DNA from 3 places in the Hoeflea sp. IMCC20628 genome. Region 3 is predicted to be linked to each of the others. Evidence: predicted binding sites of a transcription regulator. Region 3 holds the regulator's gene; each other region holds the start of a gene.
What was found. The regulator PhoB, encoded in region 3, activates phosphate uptake and scavenging genes when phosphate is short. The targets are predictions, from matches to a motif close to TGTCATNNANCTGTCAT.
Positions count from the first base shown of each region.

Region 1: IMCC20628_RS21420 (esterase-like activity of phytase family protein) is a predicted target of PhoB. The motif match lies at 2,194-2,210, and genes of this name have one in related genera.
Region 2: ugpB (sn-glycerol-3-phosphate ABC transporter substrate-binding protein UgpB) is a predicted target of PhoB. The motif match lies at 1,746-1,762, and genes of this name have one in related genera.

Region 1 is NZ_CP011479.1:4,574,591-4,577,852, forward strand. It holds gene IMCC20628_RS21410 (DsbE family thiol:disulfide interchange protein) at 1-127, shown strand, start outside; gene IMCC20628_RS21415 (NUDIX hydrolase) at 193-720, shown strand; gene IMCC20628_RS21420 (esterase-like activity of phytase family protein) at 809-2,152, opposite strand; gene IMCC20628_RS21425 (metalloregulator ArsR/SmtB family transcription factor) at 2,353-2,694, shown strand; gene IMCC20628_RS21430 (SRPBCC family protein) at 2,691-3,173, shown strand; gene IMCC20628_RS21435 (SRPBCC family protein) at 3,170-3,262, shown strand, end outside.
Region 2 is NZ_CP011479.1:2,984,489-2,987,750, reverse strand. It holds gene guaD (guanine deaminase) at 1-327, opposite strand, end outside; gene IMCC20628_RS14215 (urate hydroxylase PuuD) at 324-1,562, opposite strand; gene ugpB (sn-glycerol-3-phosphate ABC transporter substrate-binding protein UgpB) at 1,850-3,160, shown strand; gene ugpA (sn-glycerol-3-phosphate ABC transporter permease UgpA) at 3,223-3,262, shown strand, end outside.
Region 3 is NZ_CP011479.1:3,834,654-3,837,915, forward strand. It holds gene IMCC20628_RS18010 (aspartate aminotransferase family protein) at 1-211, opposite strand, end outside; gene IMCC20628_RS18015 (GcrA family cell cycle regulator) at 688-1,212, shown strand; gene IMCC20628_RS18020 (hypothetical protein) at 1,377-1,694, shown strand; gene phoB (phosphate regulon transcriptional regulator PhoB) at 1,704-2,387, opposite strand; gene phoU (phosphate signaling complex protein PhoU) at 2,416-3,138, opposite strand; gene pstB (phosphate ABC transporter ATP-binding protein PstB) at 3,185-3,262, opposite strand, start outside.

The DNA of each region.
Region 1 (3,262 bases), 740 kb from region 3:
TCCGGAGACCTATCTGGTGGCGCCGGACGGAGAAATCCTGTTCAAGCAGATCGGCCCGTTCACCACCGAAAGCCTGCGCGACAAGCTGTTGCCGGCGATTGAAAAGGCGATGGCGCCCGCAAGCTGAGTTTTTTGACATTCTGTCAGCGGATTGATCTCGCCGTGCATGTCTCTGCGCTCTATGTTTGAGCGATGAGCACCGAGAAACACTTCGACCGTCTGGTTCCCGCTGGCGACACCCATGCACGCGATGTCTGCCAGACATGCGGCTTCGTCGATTACCAGAACCCGCGCATTGTCGTCGGATCGGTGGTCCGGCACGAGGGCAAGGTCTTGTTGTGCCGCCGCGCCATCGAGCCGCGCCGCGGCTTCTGGACCGTGCCGGCAGGCTATCTTGAACTTAATGAAACACCCGAGGATGGCGCCCGCCGCGAGGCGCGCGAAGAGGCGCTGGCCAATCTCAAGCTCGGCGAATTGCTGGCCATCTATTCCGTCCCGCGCCTGAGCCAGGTGCAACTGATCTGGCGCGCTGAACTGATTGATCCGGGTGCGGGTGCTGCCTTGTTCGGCATTGGCGAGGAAAGCCTGGAAGTTGAGCTGTTCGACTGGGACAAGCTGCCGATGGACGAGATCGCCTTTCCGACGGTGCACTGGATGCTCGGCCACGAGCGCGAGGTGATGGCGCGGGGTTATTCCGGGCCGTTCGGGAATGCGGGTTAAGCCAATCAGAGGCGCCGCTCTCGGGCTTCTCCGCATGACATGATCGTGTGGGTGCCGGGGGGTGTGATCCCCCGGCAATTTCAACGCCTCATTGCGCGGCCAGCAACTCGGGCACGCTCAGCAGCACCACTTCATTGTCCGCCGCGGCGTCGAGCTTGCGGCCTGACGAGAACGGCAAATTGTTGTCTATCGCCACCATGATATGGGTATCGTCGACCCGCATCACATCCTCGATGGTGAAGAAGGGCAGGCTGAATCGGCCTTCTTCACCGCCATCCGTGGTAATCCGCGCCCGTCCTTCGGGATCGGCGATGTTCATCAGGTCGATCTGCCCGATACGGCGCACATAGCCATCCGCATCGACGCTTGCGGTATCGATCAGCACGACGTGCTTGACCATTGCCGGGTTCGGGAAACAATCAGCCGCCGGCTCACCGGCGCATTTCAGGCTTGGCTCACCCTCGCCATTGTCGCGCTCGATCACCAGCGCACGTGTGTCGTCGATGAAGTTGAAATCACCGATCGCCGTTGCACCTTCGGCAAGCTTGAACTTGAAGCTGTCACCGGTCCATTCGCGCTTGGCCGGATCGAAGGCCAGCACGCGCAGGAAATCGCCTTCACTCTTGCCGTCTTCACCTAGTAGCGGCTTCTCCAGCATTGCCCACAAAAGACCGGTGCCGGGCTGCAGCGCCATGCCCTCGTAGCCGCCCGAACGCGGAACGGTCCAGTCCTTGCCGATCACGGATGTGGCCGAGATGCCCGGCGTGTCAGCGCCCTTGAGTTGTTTGCCGTTCATCATCGTGGGATAGACACCCTTCACCCGGCCATCAAGGTCGGCTTCAATCAGGTAAGGCCCGAACTCTTCGCCGATCCAGATCGAATCGCCAATGCGCTGGATGCTTTCGAGGTCGAAATCGGCCCCCGTCAGATAGCGGTTGTCGGTTCCGTCCCAGGAGATGCGGAAGGGCACCTTGAAATCGGGGTCATGCAGGAAAACGGTTTCCTTGATGTCGACTTTTCCGGTCTCGAAATCGGCCATCATGCGGCTGAAAAAAAGCATTGTGTCAGGGCTGTTGGCCTTCGAGCCAAAGCCGTTGTCGGTCAGCACATAGACCGAACCATCTTCGGCCTTGTCCATGGCAAAACCCGAAAATCCCTGCAGCGGCTGGCCGATGAAGGGCAGGCTGATTCCGGTCAGGCGTTTGCCGTGCATGCCGCCGGTGTCGCCCGGCACGGACAGAGGCACTCCGTTGCGGCCAACGCCGGTAAACTTGCCGCTGATCCAGCCATCGCGGGGTGCATCGGCAGGCGGTGCCAGCAGGCTTAGAGCAGGCAGATAGGCGTGGCCGGCCAGAGTGGCGGGAAAGATCTCCTGGGCGGTGGCCGGGGATGCCAGGGCAAGGATGGCGAGGGATAGAATACGAGCTTTCACGAGGATCTCCTTTTGTGAGAAGCCTCTCATGCCCGGACCGGATTACAGCCCGATGACGCGCGCGTTATGGTTCTGTGACAGCCCCTGGAGACGGAACTATCCGACATGGAGGAGCTGCATTTACCCACCCGCCACAAAAATACCTAGCAACATTGCTAACTGTCCCTTGACGGCGCCGCGCGGTCGAGATACTTAGCTGTATGGCTAAGCATGATACTGATCTCTCGAACCTGTTTCACGCACTGGCGGACCCGACCCGGCGCTCAATCTTGACGCGGCTGGCGCAGGGATCTGCACCGGTGACCGAGTTGGCCAATCCGACAGGACTGCGCCTGCCCACGGTGATGCGGCATCTTTCGGTGCTGGAGGAAGCTGGGTTGATCGCAACCTCGAAGGACGGGCGGGTGCGCACCTGCGCCATCGTGCCTGAGGCGCTGGCGCCGATGCGGACATGGCTCGATGAGCAGAGGCAAATCTGGGAATCCCGGCTCGACCGGTTGGACGATTATGTGAAAACGGTGATGGAGGAGCAAAAGACATGACACTGAAACTGGAGCTGGATCCGGCCACGGACTTGAGCTTTACCCGCACGCTGGCCGTGCCGCGGCATCTGATCTGGGAATGCTGGACGCTGCCGAAGCACATCCCGCACTTCTTCATCCCCGCCCCCCACAAGGTAACCTCGGTGGAGATCGACTTGCGGGTTGGTGGGCGGTTCAACACCACCTTCGATGTCGAAGGCAATGTCATGGAAAATCTCGGGGTTTATCTGGAGGTGGTGCCGGAGGAGAAACTGGTGTTCACCGATACCTATAGCGAAGGCTGGAAACCGGCGCCCGACCCTTTCATGACCGCGATCCTGCTTCTCAAGGATACGCCCGACGGCGGCACCAGCTACACCGCGATTGCCCGTCATCGCAATCCGGAGACCAGGGCGACGCATGAGCAAATGGGCTTCTTTGATGGCTGGGGCACGGTGGTGACGCAACTCGAAGCCTATGCGAAAGGACTTGTGAGATGAGCGGACGTTTTGCGACGCTGACATTTGAACGGCAGTTTGCGGCCCCTGTCACAACCCTGTGGGAAGCCTGGACTGCGCCGGCCGCGCGG
Region 2 (3,262 bases), 850 kb from region 3:
GTCTGCGAAACGTTGTTCCTCGACAAAGGTGTAGGTGTTGAGCCATTCCAGCAGGTTTGCCGCGTAGCTCGCCGTCACCTGCATCTGCGGGAAATGAATATGCGGATCGATGAACCCGGCCATCAACAGACAGGGTCGGTGGTCGATGATCTCGATACCGTCGGGTGCCATGGCCAAAACAGCGCCATAGGCACCGGATGCCGAGATCCGACCGTTCTCCACCAGAACCGCGCCGTCTTCCTCGAAGACATAGCTGGCATGGTCGTCCCGCGCTTGCGGCCTCGTTTTGAAGCTGAGCGTGCGTCCGCGCAGAAGTCTGGCTGTCATGGATTGGTCTCGCTGGCGACTGCGGATTCATACCAGGCCACAAACAGTGCCCGCTCTTCCGGTTCGACAAAGGTGACGTTGCCCGGCGGCATGGCATGGCTGCGTCCGGCCTGAATGTAGATGTCGCGCGCATGGCGGGCGATGTCGGAGGCAGTCTCGAGCCGCACGTCTTTCGGCGCACGGGCAATGCCGTCCCAGAACGGCTCCGCTGCATGGCACATCGAGCAGCGCCCCATGATGGTTTCGCTGACCGCTTCAAAATGGGCATTGTCAACAAACCGCTGATGGATCGGCGCCAGCGAGGCTTCCTCGATCACCTCATCGGTGCGCGGCAGGCTCGACAGCCAGATGATGGCGACAAACAGCGCCACCGTGGCGGCCCATGTCCAGTGCGGCTTGCCCTTGCGCGCATGGATCGTATTGAACCAATGGCGGATGGTGACACCCATCAGGAACACCAGCGCTGCAATCAGCCAGTTCCACTGCGTTGCAAATGCCAGCGGATAGTGGTTGGACAGCATCAGGAAGATCACCGGCAGGGTGAGATAATTGTTGTGCAGCGAGCGCTGCTTGGCGATCCGGCCATATTTGGGATCCGGCGTCCGTCCCGCCTTGAGGTCGGCCACAACAATTTTCTGGTTCGGAATGATGATCATTGCCACATTGGCGGTCATGATCGTTGCGGTAAAGGCGCCCAGATGCAGCAGCGCAGCCCGTCCGGTAAACACTTGCGTATACCCCCAGGCCATCACCACCAGCACCGCAAACAGCACCAGCATCAGCCCGGTGGTGTTTGCCCCGATCGGCGATTTGCAGAGCAGATCGTAGACGATCCAGCCGAACACGATCGAGGCCACGGAAATGGCGATCGCCACGGGGGCCGTGACATCAAGCACGTTGGCGTCAATCAGATAGAGTTCGGCACCGGCGTAATACACCACCCACAGCATGGCGAAGCCCGATAACCACGTGACATAGCTTTCCCATTTGAACCAGGTCAGGTGCTCGGGCAGATTTGGCGGCGCCACCAGGTATTTCTGGATATGATAAAATCCGCCGCCATGCACCTGCCATTCTTCACCGAAAGCGCCTTCCGGCAGACCGGGCCGCTGAACCAGGCCAAGATCGAGTGCGATGAAGTAAAACGATGAGCCGATCCAGGCGATGGCGGTGATCACATGCAGCCAGCGGACGGCAAAGCTGAGCCATTCCCACAAAACAGGATAGTCGTACATCGGTGCCCCTCGCATATTGGTGTCGATTTGTTTTGCAGTGCACATGATGCGCAATGCCGGCCGGAATGGAAAGCCCGGTTTAGCTCTGCTGGGAATTTATCAGTTGCAGGATTTTCCTGATAATAGGACTGATTGTCTGGTGAAGCAGGGAGGTTTGTCCGTTGTTTCGTTTTCCACACCTGCTGTCACAAAACTGTTTTCAATTGCGCGGTAGACGCTGTGAGGTTACGTTTCCCTTTCGGGTTACGTTCGTTTTCACGCGTTTCCCATCAAGGGAGGAAGTTCACATGAAAAAGTTTATCGCCGCCGGCGTTGTCGCCGCACTCATGTCGGGCGTTGCACCTGCAAGTGCCGCCACGCAGATCGATTTCTGGCATGCAATGACCGGACGTCTCGGGGAACTGCTCGACGAGCAGGTTTCGAAATTCAACGCATCCCAGAGCGACTACACCGTGGTCGCCACCAACAAGGGCAACTATTCGGAAACGCTCAACGCCGGCATCGCCGCGTTCCGCGCAGGCGAACAGCCCGACGTTCTTCAGGTTTTCGAAGTCGGCACCGCCACGATGATGGGAGCCAAGGGCGCCATCAAGCCGGTCTATGAAGTCATGGCCGAATCAGGCCTGCCATTCGATCAATCGGTCTATCTCGCCGCTGTTGCTGGTTACTACACCACCACTGAAGGCCAGATGCTGTCTCTGCCCTACAATTCCTCGACCCCTGTGCTTTATGTCAACAAGGACGCGCTGAAGGCCGCCGGTCTGGATCCGGAAATGGATCTGTCGACCTGGGAGATGGTCGGAACCGCTCTCGACGCGCTCAAGGAATCGGGCAACAAATGTCCGCTGACCACCGCCTGGCAGAGCTGGGTTCATCTCGAAAACCTGTCCGCCTATCACAACGTTCCTTTCGCTTCGAAAGAGAACGGTTTTGCCGGTGTTGATACGGAGCTGAGCCTCAATGGTGATGTTCAGGTCAAGCACATCGAAACGCTTGGGCAGTGGGCCAAGGATGGCAAGTTCATCTATTCAGGCCGTCGCAACGAAGGCGGTGCCCCGTTCCGCGCCGGTGAATGCGCGCTGTTCACCGAATCATCGGCTGGCTATGCCGGCGTGAAGAACGAAGCCGCTTTCGACTTCGCCATCCGGCCTCTGCCGTACTGGAGCGATGTTGAAGGCGCGCCGCAAAACACCATTATCGGTGGTGCGTCGCTGTGGGCGATGGAGGGCCAGACAGCGGAAGAGTACAAGGGCGTCGCGGCGTTCTTCAACTTCCTCTCGAGCTCCGACATCCAGGCCAAATGGCATCAGGACACCGGTTACCTGCCGATCACCATGGCAGCCTACGAAGCAACCAAGGCTTCCGGTTATTATGAAGAAAACCCCGGCACCGACATTGCCATCATCCAGATGACCGGCAAGGCCCCGACCGCCAATTCCAAGGGAATTCGTCTGGGTAACTTCGACCAGATCCGCGGCGTCATCGATGAAGAACTCGAAGGTGTATGGAACGGGTCGAAATCCGCCAAGGATGCGCTGGATTCGGCTGCTGCCCGTGGCGATGAACTGCTTCGTCGCTTCGAGCAGGCAAACCGCTAACATTGTAGATCCGGCGGGGCTTTTCGAGGCTCCGCCGGTTTTCTCTTCCCGGTTGGTGATCCATGGAAAAACGCGTCGTATTTAACAACCGCTGGCTGCCCT
Region 3 (3,262 bases):
GGACGTTGGAGAGATGCCACAATTTGTCGGCCTGCGCTTTCAGCGCTTCGACAAGATGCGGATGGGTATGGCCGAGCGAATTGACCGCGATGCCGGCGGCAAAATCGAGATAGCGTTCGCCAGTGTTCGTCTCCAGCCACACGCCATGCCCGCGTTCAAAGACCAAGGGAACGCGATTGTAAGTATCATAAAGCGGCTTGACATCAGCCATGGCGCTCATCTCCCATTGGACACCGGGCATCGGTGCATTGACCGAAGCTTGGCGGAGGTTGTTGCGTTCCGCCCAGTCACCCAGTGCCGGAAAACCAAAAATGCCGCCCATTCCGGGGCGGCGTGGGCACTATTTACATTTCGGTATGGACTGTCAATGAGACAAGCTGTGCGCCTGGTCCAGCGCCGGTTTGCACTTTATCTTATGCGGGAGCATATCGGGATGGCTGTCTGGAAGTGCGGCACGGCCTTCAGCCAGTCTCAACCTGTAAGTTGGGGAAAACCGAAAAAAGGAATCGGCATGATTCGCCTGACTCTTGTCATAGAGTCATGCAACCACTAAGTTGAATTTATGAATTAGACGTTCGCGGCGGACACTATTCACCTCACAGTAACCGAGCGCTTGAGCTCCGGTCATCCGGAGCGGCGGTGAGGGATTCTGCCATCCCGGAACACGGGATAAACGGAGACCAAGGCATGAACTGGACTGATGATCGGGTTGAAAGACTCAAGAAACTCTGGGCAGACGGGCTGAGCGCCAGTCAGATTGCGGCACAGTTGGGCGGCGTCAGCCGCAATGCTGTGATCGGCAAGGTGCATCGCCTCAACCTTCCCGGCAGAGCCAAAAGCGGCGGTCAGGCGGCCGTGCGGACCAAACGCACAACCGCAGCACCGCGCGCACCGAATTATGCCGGACGCACGGCGACACAGACAACACGCACCGTCAGCCGTTCAAGCGGCGGCGCAGCTTTGAAAGATGATCTCGACGTCGTAGCCGTGGAGAACATCGATACGCGGCCGGTCGATGACGTTGTGGTGCCTATTTCACGGCGCCTTACGCTGATCGAGCTTTCAGAGCGGACCTGCAAATGGCCACTTGGCGATCCTCTGCAAGAGGGCTTTCATTTCTGCGGCAATGATTCAGGCGAGGCGTCTCCCTATTGCGGCTACCACGCCAAACTGGCGTTCCAGCCGTCCAGCGAGCGCAAGCGCGCCCGCTGAACCAATTTCGATTGAAGACAGCAAAGCCCGGATCCATCAATCCGGGCTTTTTTTTGCGCTCGTGTGGCCGTGACGGTTGAGATCATGGATGGTGACGCGGAGACCGCAATCAATGTAAGTTGTCGGTCGCGACACACTCAAAATCAGGCAAAGAGGATCGGCCGATGCGCCATTTGATGACTGCACTTCTGCTTTTGCCGATGTCCATCGCACCTGCCGCAGCCTCCTCGGATGACGCCTGGGCTGAATTTGCCGCCGAGGTGCGCAGCAAATGCCTTGAGGCGGCCGCGCCTATGCTCGACGACGGCAAGGCCGCCGTCGATCCTTTCGGCAGCGAAAGCTTCGGTCTCGCTGTGGTGACCGGCAAGGCCAAAGGCGGCGACGCCTTTGTGAGCTACATCTGCGTCATCGACAAGCAGGACCGGAGTGTCGAGCTCGGCAGTGAACTCACGGCCGAAACGTTGACTGTCACCATCCCCTGAGGTCCCCGGTCAGCTCTCGATCGAATAGCCGGCGCCACGCACGGTGCGGATGGTGTCGCGCATACCCGACAGATTGACCGCCTTGCGCAACCTGCCGACATGCACATCGACGGTTCGTTCATCGACATAGACATCGTGACCCCAGACGCCATCGAGCAGTTGCGCCCGCGAGTAAACCCGGCCGGGTGAGCTCATCAGATATTCAAGAAGCTTGAACTCGGTCGGCCCCAGCTTGACGTCGCGGCCGCGGCGGCGCACCCGGTGCGTTTCCCGGTCCAGCTCGATGTCGCCAACCTTGAGCAGTGTGGAAATGCTTTCCGGCCTTGCACGGCGCAACATCGCCCTGACCCGGGCCAGCAATTCTGGCGTGGAGAACGGTTTGACAACATAATCGTCGGCACCCGTTGCGAGCCCGCGAACCCTTTCACTTTCCTCGCCGCGCGCCGTCAGCATGATGATCGGCAAGCGTTCGGTTTCAGGCCGTGCGCGCAGGCGCCGGCACAATTCGATGCCGGAAATACCGGGCAGCATCCAATCCAGGATCAGCAGATCCGGGACACGTTCCTGCAGCCGGATCTCGGCCTCGTCGCCGCGGAGAACGGTGTCGACGTCGTAGCCTTCTGCTTCCAGGTTGTAGCGAAGCAGCACCGAGAGTGCTTCCTCGTCCTCAACCACTGTAATGCGCGGGCTTATCGCCATGATCTGTAAACTCCCCGCATTGTCACGCCGAACCCGGATCGGATACGATCATGCTGGCGGTGTCATCGTCCTTGGGGCGGTCAGCGGACAGTTGCTCGCCGGTGGCAACGTAATAGACCGTTTCGGCAATGTTGGTGGCGTGATCGCCAATGCGCTCGATGTTCTTGGCACAGAACAGCAGATGGGTGCAGGCAGTGATGTTGCGCGGGTCTTCCATCATGTAAGTCAGCAATTCGCGGAACAGCGAGGTGTAGATCGCGTCAATCTCCTCGTCACGCTCGCGAATGGTGTGTGCGAGCTCCGGCGAGCGTGTGGCAAAGGCGTCGAGCACCTCCTTGAGCTGGGTCAGGGCCAGTTCGGCCAGATGCTCGAGTCCGCGCACCAGCTTGCGCGGCTGCGCCATGGTGTGGACGGCGATCACCCGCTTGGCGATGTTCTTACCCAGATCACCGACGCGCTCGAGGTCCGACGCGATGCGGATCGAGCCGATGATTTCGCGCAGATCCGACGCCATCGGCTGGCGCTTGGCGATGATCAGAACCGCCTTGTCGTAAATCTCGCGTTCGCCCTCATCGAGCAGCAAGTCTTCGGAGATGACCCGCTGCGCGGACGCCGTGTCGGCGTTGACGAGCGCCGCGACCGCGTCGGCGACCATGCGCTCGGCGATGCCGCCCATTTCCGACAAGCGGCGCACGAGGAAGCGGAGTTCGTCATCATAGGCTGTGACGGTATGAGCTTCGGGCATTTTGTGATCCTTCAATTCTGTATTCGTGATGCGCGTGGCGGGCGCATTAGCCGAAGCGGCCGGTGATGTAATCCTGGGTCAGCTTTGTGTCCGGATTGGTGAACATCTTGTCGGTCGGGCCTTC